2 regions of the Allobosea spartocytisi genome follow, and region 2 is predicted to be linked to the other one. Evidence: riboswitches for the same ligand, from Rfam matches in the RefSeq annotation. Region 2 holds a riboswitch; the other holds the start of a gene.
The links. Region 2 has a riboswitch for cobalamin ahead of IED13_RS16330 (TonB-dependent receptor plug domain-containing protein). Riboswitches for the same ligand answer to the same signal wherever they lie in the genome.
Positions count from the first base shown of each region.

Region 1: linked by a shared signal. The riboswitch ahead of IED13_RS05650 (CbtB domain-containing protein) and the one ahead of IED13_RS16330 (TonB-dependent receptor plug domain-containing protein) in region 2 are both predicted to bind cobalamin.

Region 1 is NZ_JACXWY010000003.1:59,703-65,017, reverse strand. It holds gene cobN (cobaltochelatase subunit CobN) at 1-65, opposite strand, end outside; gene cobW (cobalamin biosynthesis protein CobW) at 75-1,130, opposite strand; gene IED13_RS05660 (DUF1636 family protein) at 1,135-1,524, opposite strand; gene IED13_RS05655 (CbtA family protein) at 1,566-2,309, opposite strand; gene IED13_RS05650 (CbtB domain-containing protein) at 2,322-2,498, opposite strand; cobalamin riboswitch at 2,536-2,721, opposite strand; gene cobU (bifunctional adenosylcobinamide kinase/adenosylcobinamide-phosphate guanylyltransferase) at 2,904-3,422, shown strand; gene cobO (cob(I)yrinic acid a,c-diamide adenosyltransferase) at 3,436-4,044, shown strand; gene IED13_RS05635 (TetR/AcrR family transcriptional regulator) at 4,340-4,960, shown strand; gene IED13_RS05630 (acyl-CoA dehydrogenase family protein) at 4,957-5,315, shown strand, end outside.
Region 2 is NZ_JACXWY010000009.1:196,091-201,405, reverse strand. It holds gene IED13_RS16335 (ABC transporter substrate-binding protein) at 1-554, opposite strand, end outside; gene IED13_RS16330 (TonB-dependent receptor plug domain-containing protein) at 551-2,500, opposite strand; cobalamin riboswitch at 2,620-2,820, opposite strand; gene IED13_RS16325 (serine hydrolase) at 3,075-3,992, opposite strand; gene IED13_RS16320 (ABC transporter permease) at 4,027-4,839, opposite strand; gene IED13_RS16315 (ABC transporter permease) at 4,844-5,315, opposite strand, start outside.

The DNA.
Region 1 (5,315 bases), on a different contig from region 2:
AGGGCGAGATCGACGGCGTCTTCGCCATCGTCGAGCCTGATCTCGCTGGTCGGGAGAAGATGCATCGGCCGATGTTACGCCCCCGCGAGAGCCGCTTCCACGGCCTTGAGATCGAAGCCCTTGAGCCCGATCACGGTGAGGCGCCCGTCGCGGGCTTCGCTCGTTGCCCAGGGCCGGTCGAAATGATGGCCGACGCGCCGGCCGACGCCCTGCACCACGAGCCGCATCGGCTTGCCTGGCACGGCGGTGAAGCCCTTGAGGCGCAGCACGCCCTCGGCCTCGGCTGCCTTGGCGACGCGCGCCGTCAGTTCCTCCGGCGTGAGGCCCGCCGGCAGCGGCACGGCGACCGAGTCGAAATCGTCATGGTCGTGATCGTGCTCGCCCTCGCCGTGATGCGAAGGGCGGGCGGCGAGATCGCTCTCGGCCGCGGCACCGAGGCCGACGATCAGCGCCGGCTCGACCTTGCCATGGGAGGTCTCGACGATCTTGATTGCCTTGGGCAGATGCTCGGCGATCTCAGCCTTGACCCGCGCGCGACCGGCCTCGTCGACGAGGTCGCTCTTGTTGAGCAGGATGAGATCCGCGCAGAGGATCTGGTCCTCGAACACCTCCTCCAGCGGGTTGTCATGTTCGACGGAGGCGTCGGCCGCCTTTTGTGCCGCGAGTGCCTCCGGATCATCGGCGAACTGGCCCTCGGCCACGGCCGGCCCGTCGACCACGGCGATGACGCCGTCGACCGTGACGCGCGAGCGGATCGCCGGCCAGTTGAAGGCGGTGACGAGCGGCTTCGGCAGGGCGAGGCCGGAGGTCTCGATCAGGATATGCTCGGGCGGGTTCGGCCGATTCAGCAGCTTCTCCAGCGCCGGCACGAAATCGTCGGCGACGGTGCAGCAGATGCAGCCATTCGGCAGCTCGACCACGTCCTCGTCGCTGCAGCCGGCGATGCCGCAGCCCTTGAGGAATTCGCCGTCGAAGCCGAGATCGCCGAATTCGTTGACGAGCACGGCGAGCTTCTTGCCCTGCGCGTTTTCGAGGAGGTGGCGCACCAGCGTCGTCTTACCGGCGCCGAGGAAGCCGGTGATGATCGTGCAGGGCGTCTTGCCGAGATTGGCGGTCTGCGGAGCGTTCATGATGTCATCCTTGCTGGCGCGCCGGCAAAGGCGGCACGCGCGCGACCACGCCCTTGCGGAAGGACTGCGGTCGTTCTTTCCAGGGAACGATGCCGTTGGCGCTGGCGGCATAGGCCTCCGCCGCGCCGACGATCTCGTCGAGATGGGTGTCGGTGTCGAGGTCGCCGATCAGATAGGTCCATTTGCCGTCGGCGCTGAGCGCGATGGTGCAGGGCCGCTTGCAGACGGCGAGGCATTCGACGGGCAGCACGGGGATCGTGCTACCCTTGGCTGCGAGCTGAGCGGCGAGGCGTTCGGCCAGCGCCAGCCCCGGCTGGTCGTAACCATCGGGGAGGTCGGCGCGGGCACGGCGGCAGGCCGTGCAGACATGAATGGTGAGGTCGCCCTCGGACATCTGGTTTGCCTTTCGCGCGGCGCCCGAAGGCACCGCTATCCTCAGGCCGCAGCCGCGCGGCGGCTCATCCAGGGCCAGAGCGTGCCGACCATGAAGGCGGTGACCAGCCAGAGCGCGGCCTGGATGCCGAGCGACAGCGAGGTGAAATGCGCGGCGAGCTCGGCCGGCACCTTGCTCTCCGGCGTCGGCGCATGCGGCGCCCCGACGAGATGCGGCAGCAGGATCACGACGACGGCCAGGAGCTTGAGCCAGGGCGCCTCGTAGCGCAGGAACAGGAACAGCCCGATCGCGGTGGCGATGGTGGTCGCGAGCCACCAGAGCTGGCGCGCCTGCAGGGCGGCCGAGGCGGCTCCCGGCAGTTCCGGAGCGAGCCCCATTCCCGGCGCGAGGCCGAAAGCGAGGAAGCCGCAGGCGCCCCAGATCAGCGCGCGGCGCGGGTCGATGCTGTCGCCCGCCGCGAGCATGCCGGCCAGCAGCAGCGCCGCGAAGCCGATCGCGGTGCCGATGGTGGCGACGCTGGTGAAGAGCATGCGCTGGGCACCGTCTTGCGGCTTCCATTCGTCATGCTCCGCCCCTTCGGCGTGATCGGCGCCGCCATGGGCGAGGATGATGCGGGCTTCGCCCTGCGCGAAGGCGAGATGCGCTCTCGCTCCGTCGCGCATGGCGTTTTCATAGGTTTCCGCCTTGAGGATCAGCGGGGTGGTGGTGACATGCTGCAGGGCGGCGACGATCAAGCCAGCCAGGAGCCCGGCCAGGATGCTGACCGTGAGAACGCGCGTGACCATGATGGCTTTCCCTCAGTGGCAGGGAAAGGCGAGGCCGTGGCGGGTGTCGTGCGCGGCGTTGTGGACATTCGTCGAGGCCGCGAAACCGGTCGTATAGACCAATGCGATTCCGACGATGAGGGCGGCGGCGACTGCCTTCACCCGCTCCGAGACGCTGATCTGTGAGGTGGAAACCGAAACGGTATTCATGACTGTTCTCCGTAGCCGCCCCGCCGGCAGCCGGTTGGATCGTTGCGGGTCGACGGCAGGTCTCCTGGCTCGCGGATTTGGCGCCCTTGTGCCGCCTTCCCGGAGCGTGCGCTCCAGTGGCCGATGGCGAAGGACATCCGCTTACAGTTGCGGGGGCAGCCGCGGTCTCGCACCGCGTTCCCTTTTCACCTCCTCGCGGAGGCACCGTCAGCGACGATCATTAGCCTTCGGCGGACTGCTGTGCAATGCAAAGGACGTGTCATCCGCGAGCCCTCATCCTGAGGAGCGCCGCAGGCGCGTCTCGAAGGATGCTCCAGATGGTTCCGGAGCTTTCTGGAACATCCTTCGAGACGCCGCTCACGCGGCTCCTCAGGATGAGGGCTCGTGAAACCAGCGGCCGATGCGATGCAGAAAGAAATCCCCCATCTCACCCTCGTCCTTGGCGGCGCCCGTTCCGGCAAGAGCCGCCATGCCGAGGCGCTGATCGAGGCGTTGCCGGCGCCCTGGAGCTATATCGCCACGGCCCAGGCCTATGACGACGAGATGCGCGAGCGCATCGCCGAGCATCGCGCCCGCCGGCCCGCCGGCTGGCAGACGGTCGATGCACCGCTCGATCTGGCCGAGACCATCGCCGCCCAGCCGGCGGGCCGTCCGATCCTGGTCGACTGCCTGACGCTTTGGCTCACCAATCTGATCCTCGCAGAGCATGATACGGCCGCCGCCCGGGAAACCTTGATCGCTGCCTGCGAGCGCGTCTGCGCCCCGCTCGTTCTGGTCGGCAACGAGGTCGGCCTCGGCATCGTGCCGGAGAACGCGCTCGCCCGCCGCTTCCGCGACGAGGCCGGGCGGCTGCATCAGGCGCTTGCGGCGCGCGCTGCCAGCGTGGTCTTCATGGTCGCCGGATTGCCGATGCGCGTGAAATGATGCGGATGAAAAGATGACCGACAGCGAAGATGCCGCCCGCCACAAGGCGAAGATGGAGAAGCGCAAGGCGGTGCAGGACGCCGAGGTCGCCTCCAAGACGCTCGAGAAGGGGCTCCTGATCGTCAACACCGGCCCCGGCAAGGGCAAGTCGACGGCGGCTTTCGGCCTGATCCTGCGCGCGCTCGGCCATGGCTGGCGCATCGGCGTGGTGCAGTTCATCAAGGGCGCCTGGTCGACCGGCGAGCGCCGGGCGCTCGAAGCCTTCGGCGATCAGGTGAGCTGGCACAGCATGGGCGAGGGCTTCACCTGGGAGACGCAGGACAAGGCCCGCGACATCGCCGCCGCCGAGCGCGCCTTCGCCAAGGCCAGGGAGTTGATGGCCGATCCCAAGATCAGATTGTTGGTGCTCGACGAGCTCAACATCGCCCTGCGTTACGACTATCTGCCGCTCGCCGAGGCGGTCGAGGTGCTCCGCGCCCGCCGGCCGGACCTCCACATCGTCGTTACCGGCCGCAACGCCAAGCCAGAGCTGATCGAGGCGGCCGACCTCGTCACCGAGATGACGCTGGTGAAGCATCATTTCGCCGTCGGCGTGAAAGCGCAGGAAGGGATCGAGTTCTAACGTTGCCTCGCAGGTTGGCACGGGAAGCCGGAAGCGTCGTCTTTCTGGGACGTGACTTCGGAGGTCCCGGTCGAGGCGCGAGGATCCCTCTCCTGGAAGGAGAGGGCAGGGCGAGGTGTGGGAGTCGGACCAGTTCCGCTAGTGCTCACAGCGCGGCTGGATTCAAGCCGACCTTTTCGCTCCGAACACCTCCCCCTACTCTTCTCCTGGAAAGGAGAGGAGTTCCCGAGCCTCTTGACGAGGGCGGCATTCGCTCTCAAATTGAATCTGAATTCAAGTTCAATTCGGAGCCCGCATGGCCGACGGAACGCCAAAGCAACCGCGCAAGGCCGGCAAGCGGGAGGCGATCCTCTCCGCCGCGCGCGGGATCGTCTCCGAAGTCGGCTTCCACGAGACCTCGATCGCCGCGGTGGCTTCCGCCAGCGGCGTCTCGACCGGCAGCGTCTATTCCTATTTCGCCTCCAAGGCCGAGCTGATGGCCGAGATCGTCGCTATCGTCTCGACGCGCGAGCTCGCCGTGCTGCGCGAGATCGCCGCGAGCGATGCTCCCGTCACCAAGCGCCTGACCGCCGCGGTCGAGGCTTTCGCCCGGCGCGCCTTCGCCAATCGCCGCCTCGCCTGGTCGATGATCGCCGAGCCCGCCGACCCGGCGGTCGACGCGACACGGCTTGACTATCGCCGCGAGATCGCCGGCATTTTTCGCGCGCTCGTCATCGAGGGCGGCAGGCAGGGGGCTTTTCGCCCCGTCGATCCGGACGCGGCGGCCGCGATGATCGTCGGTGGCTTCATGGAGGCGCTGATCGGCCCGCTCTCGCCGGAGCGCGCGATCACGCCCGAGCGCGGCCGCGAGATTGCCACGGCTCTCGCCGATCTCTCCCTCGCCGCGCTGATCTCCCGAGAAGGACAGGCCACATGAGCACGCTCGACGCTTACGGCTACGATACGCACGAGGTGCTGAATCAGGCGCCGGCGCTGGCGGATTACGATGCCTTCGCGGCGGATCCGGCTCTCGGCCGCATTCTCGATAGCTTCGGAGCCGGCTGGTTCCGCGAGCAGGCGAGCGTGGTCGGTGGCCATGTCGGGTCGCAAGCGGTCCAGGACCTGGCGCGGCAGGCCAATCGCAGCCTGCCGGAATTGCGCACGCATGATCGCTGGGGCCGGCGCGTCGACCAGATCGAGTTCCATCCGGCCTGGCACGAATTGATGGGCCTCGCGATGCGCGATGAGTTCCATTCCTTGTGCTGGACCAGGCCGCACCAAGGCGCGCAGGT
Region 2 (5,315 bases):
AGCGAGCCGCGCCCGACGGTGAAACCGTTCGGGCGAAGGACGATCGCACGCAGCGGCCGCGCCGGGCGACGCGCTACAAGCACATCAAGGCGGGCATCGATATCGGCGATCAGCGCCTCACCACGCGTCTGCGCGCCGAGCAACGCCGCCATCTCGCGGATTTGGGCACGCATCTCCGCGAGGTTGCGCGGCACACTGAACTCGCGCGGCGACGCTCCGACGCGTTTCAGCAGCCCGATAGTCGCCCGCGTCGTGTAGGCACCGGCAACGACGAGATCGGGCTTAAGCGCCAGGACCTGCTCGACGAGCCCGTGATTGGCCGGGATCCGGCGCGCGACTTCTGCCATGTTGGCGTTAAGCGGGTCCTGCGAGAGCCAGGTCACGGAGGCGATGCGCTTAGCGTCGGCGAGGCGGAGCACCAGCTCGTCTGTGCACATGTTGAGCGAGACGATGCGCTCCGGCTGCGCGCGCGCTGCTGCGGTCGCCGCGAGCACGAAGCCCGCGACCACCAGCGCTGCTCGCAGCGTGCAGCGGGGACAGCGATCCGCCGTCATCCGCCGAACGCGACCTTGATGCCGCCGAAGGCGCCGAAACCAGGCACAAGGAAGCCGACCGGGTTCTCCCAGCGCTTATCGAACAGGTTGTCGACGCGCCCGAAGACCGTGACCTTGTCGGTCGCCTTGTATTCGGCGGCGAGGTTGACCAGGGTCGCGCCCTTGGCCTTCAAGCGAGGCACCGAGAAGTCCCGGTTCCCATCGACCCAGGGGCCAACATAGATCAACGTGGCCGAAAGGCTGAGCTTCTCGATCGGCGCCCAGGTCACGGTGCCGCTGGCCTTGTGACGTGGCCGACGCAGTAGCTCCTGATGCGCGGTCTCATCCTTGGCGAGCGTGAAAGTGTAGTCGCCCCGGACGCGCAACTGCTCGGAGATCTGCAGCGCGGCGAAGGCTTCGACCCCTTTCGTCTCGGCCTTGCCGACATTGGCATAGGAGTTACGCGCCGCATTGGTGACGATCAGGTTCTCGATATCGTTCTGGAACCAGGTAGCACCGAACTGGACGCGCTTGTCGAAGAGCGGCTGCTCGAAGCCGATGTCCCAGCCCTTGCTCTCCTCAGGCTTGAGGTTCGAGTTGCCGAAGAAGTTGAAGCCCGGCCGGTAGTCGATGAACAGCTCGGCGAGCGTCGGCGCCTTGAAGCCGGTGCCATAGCTCGCCTTCAGCTTCGTCTCGGTGCCCGGCACGATATAGGCCGGCGCGATCCGATAGGTGGTGTGACCGCCATAGCTGTCGTCGTGATCGTGGCGGATGTTCGCTGCGAGGAAGAACCGATCGGCGAAGCTGACCTGATACTCAAGGTAAGCCGCCTTGTTGCCGTTCGAGGCCGTGAAGCTGGGGGTCTCCAGCCGCTCGCGCTCCCAAGAGAGCCCCCCGATCAGCATATGGCCCTTGGCGATCTCGAAATCGCCCCGCCAGTCGAGCTTCATGCGCTCACCAAGGTTCTCCGTCGGCAAACCAAGGATCCCGAAGGCGTTGGGCGAGCGGTTCGAACGGTCCTGATTCGAGTAGGAGATGCCGAACCGGTTTACGAAGCGCCCGCCGAGCGGGTCCCAGACCACCTCGCCGCGAGTGAAGGCTTGGGCGTAGTTCGAAAGTGCTCGATAGGGCGTCGGCCGGCCCGGGAAGCCGGCATCGTAGGTCGAGCGGAACTGGCCGTCGGTATAGCGGCCGACCCAGTTGACGCTGAGCGTGTCGGTCAGCGCAAAGCCGAGGCGCCCGGAATAGCTATAGGCGTCATAAGCGTTCGGCTTAACGCGCACGCCCGGCGGGATCAGGTTCGGCGGCACCGAATCGGTTGAGTCCGAGCGCATATGGGAAACGTTGAAGACGTAATTGAAGCGATCGTCGCCGCCGCTGAATCCGGCCGCCTGGTTGAAAGTGCCGTGCGATCCGGCCTCGATGCGCGCCGTTGCCTTCGGCGGACCCTCGCCACGCTTGGTGGTGATCGAAATCACGCCGCCGATGGCGTTGGCGCCGTAGAGGCCGCTCTGGGGGCCGCGCAGCACCTCGATGCGTTCGATGTCGTCGGTCAACATCGAGCCAAAGTCGAAGGAGCGGTTCGGCGTCGAGGGGTCGTTCGCCTCAATGCCGTCGATCAGAACCTTGACGTGGTTCGAGTTGGTGCCGCGCATGAAGACCGAGGTCTGGCCGCCCGGACCGCCGATCTGGACGATGTTCAGCCCCGGCACAGCGGCAAGCGCCTGCGGCAGGGTGCGGCGCTGCTGCTGCTCGATCTCCTGAGCGGTGACCACCGTGACGGAGCTCGCGACCTCGCGCACCGGAGTCGGCGTGCCGGTCGCGCTGACGACGATTTGGTCGAGCGCGATGGTTTCGCCGGGGGCCTGGGCACGGGCGGGATGAGCCAGCAACGTAGCACCGGCGGCAAGGGACAATGCGATGACGGAAGACGAGCCGCGCTGCGCGGCTCCGGAAAGGCGGATCACGATGAGACCTCGGGCGTTGACGTCTGTGGCACGTCACCGCGAACGCGATCTCCCGTTCACTCCCGGCAGGGAGCAGACAGTCGAGCAGCGATCGAAACACCCCGTTCGAACGTGTTCGCGTGTGACCACGACTGACGGCAGGTCTCCTGGCTCGCGGGTCGTCGCCTTGTCACCGCCTTCCCAGGGCCGAGGTCCCAGTGGCGTATGGCGATAAGGCTCGCCGCTTACAGTTGCGGGGGCAGCCGCAGCATAGAATGGCAAATCATCCGCACTGCGTTCCCTTTTGATCCCGTGAGGGAACCGTCGCGTTTACGAGTAAGGCGGAAAAGTGGCGGGGTCAATTGGCAATGTGGCGCGGTCGTGCCGAGCCGAGTTGGGATCGGATCTCGCGCGCAAATTCGTGGCGTAAGTGTCTGTTATTGTGTGGTATTTCGGCGGCGCGTTCGGCAAAAACCCAGCTTCGGAGGGACGTGCTCCCTCGGCAAGCTGCCTTCAGCGGGCAGCGTTCTCTAGGGTGCGGGTTCCACCGTCAGTGTCGCGTCGTGTTGAACTCTCGATGAGATTGCAACACGGATCAGAGGTCTAGGATCTCCTTCGCAGCGATGGATCCGAGCTGCGGCAGAAACCCGTCGTCCTCGGCGATCGCCTCGCCTTGCGAAAACACCGTCAGGATGAACTCGGCACCATCTGGCAGAACGGCTCGAAGCGCGTCGTGGCGTCGAAAATCGGCGCGCTCGTCGCCGAGCCAGCGGGTGCGTCCCGCCTTCGACCAGATCTGCGTTCCGGCAGGCATGCCGCCCGCGAGATAGCCCGTGACCTGATAGGCACCTCGCGGCAGGAAGGGACTAGCGAGATCGCGGGCGAGTAGATTCTGGACCTTCTCTCGGCTCGCCTCGGTCAGCACCGAGCCATGGAAGATCGCATGCATCAGACGGGCCATGGCAATCGGCGTGAGCGCATTGTGCCCGGCCGGCGAACAATCGAGGCCGATCTTTTCACGGCCATAGCGCAGGTCGTCCATCAGCTTCTGATTGAGGTTGATGCCGACTAGCTCCGGCCAGCCGAGCTGCGCGAAGAAGCGATTGACCATCTGGCGCCGCTCGCCCCATTCGGTCATCTCCGGCTCGGAAAGCAGCGTGTCCCCGGTCGTTCCGGATAGCAGATCGATGACATAGTTTGTCGCCGAATTGGAGGACCAGAGGATCATGTCGCGCATGGCGCGATCCAGTTCCTCGTGCTCGGTGAGTTGTCCTGCCTCAAGTGCGGCCTGCGCGGCGACGAGGAAGAAGACCTTGACCAGCGAGCAGGGATAGCTGCGCCAATCGGGCCGAAAGGCAGCGCCCTTCGGCCGCCCGCTATCTCTGGTTGGCTGTAGCAACACGAAGCCGAACTGCTCGGCCGGGACGCCGCGTTCGCGGAAGATGGCTTCGGCCTTCGCCGTCAGCAATGCGCCGATGCGCTGCAGGTTTTCATCCGTATCGAAAAAGCTCATGGCGCACCTGTCGGAGGCGGATCGGAAAAGGAGGTCAGCCCTTGGGCCGAAGGGCGGTGTCGAGGCCTTCGCCGATCAGCGCGAAGGTGACGCCGGTGTAGATGATCGCGAAACCCGGGAAGGTCGCGATCCACCAGGCATCGAACAGGAACTGGCGTCCGTCCGAGATCATCAGTCCCCATTCCGGTGTCGGCGGCTGGATGCCGAGGCCGAGGAAGCTGAGCGAGGTCACGGCGAGGATGGTCAGCACCACATCGGCCATCGCGTAGACGATCGCCGGATTGACCGCATTCGGCAGGATATGGGCGGTGACGATCCGCGGTGTCGTGCAGCCGAGGCTGCGCGCCGCCTGGACGAATTCGAGATTGCGCAGCACCAGAACCTCGCCGCGTACGATGCGGGCGAACGAGATCCAGTTCACCAGAAGGAAGGCCAGGTAGAGATTGGCCTCGCCCGGCCCGAGCACGCCGACGATGGCGATGACGAGCACATAGAAGGGGAAAGCCCAGAAGATGTCGGTAATGCGCATGATGAAGGTGTCGACGCGCCCGCCGATGAAACCGGAGATCGCGCCGATCATCACGCCGAGAAGGGCCGGCGCGACAACGCAGATCAGCGCGACCTTGAGGTCGACATAGCCGCCGGCCAGCACGCGCGAGGCGACGTCGCGCCCGAGATCATCGGTGCCGAACCAGTTCGCCAGGGAGGGCGGCTGGAGCGTGTTGCCATAGTCGACCTCGAAGGGATCGTGCGGCGTCCAGATCTGGCCGAGCGCGACGAAACCGGCGAGCAGAACCAGCATGGCGAGCCCGACGAAAAGGCTCGGATTGGAGCGGAAGCGGCTCATTGGCTCATTCCAGCCTGATACGCGGATCGGCGAGCGCATAAGCGAGATCGGTCGCCAGATTGATCAGCACGACGAGGACGGCGAAGACGATGGTGAGCCCCTGGATCAGCGGATAGTCGCGGGAGAAGATCGACTCGACGAAGAGCGAGCCGAGCCCCGGCAGGGCGAAGACGGTCTCGATCACCACCGTGCCGCCGATCACCCAGCTCGTATGAGCGCCAAGCACCGATATCGATGAGATCAGCGCATTGGGCAGCACATGGACGCCCATCAGCCGGCCCGTGCCGGCGCCTTTTGCGCGTGCCGTCGTGACGTAGTCGGAGCCGAGCACGGCGAGGATGGCGCTGCGCAGACTGCGGATCGTCAGCGAGGCGGTCGCCAGCGCGATGACGAGTGCCGGCAGCGTCGTATGGTGCAGACGCGAGAGCAGGTCATCGCCATAGCCCGAGGTCGGGAACAGCGGCAGCCAGATCGCA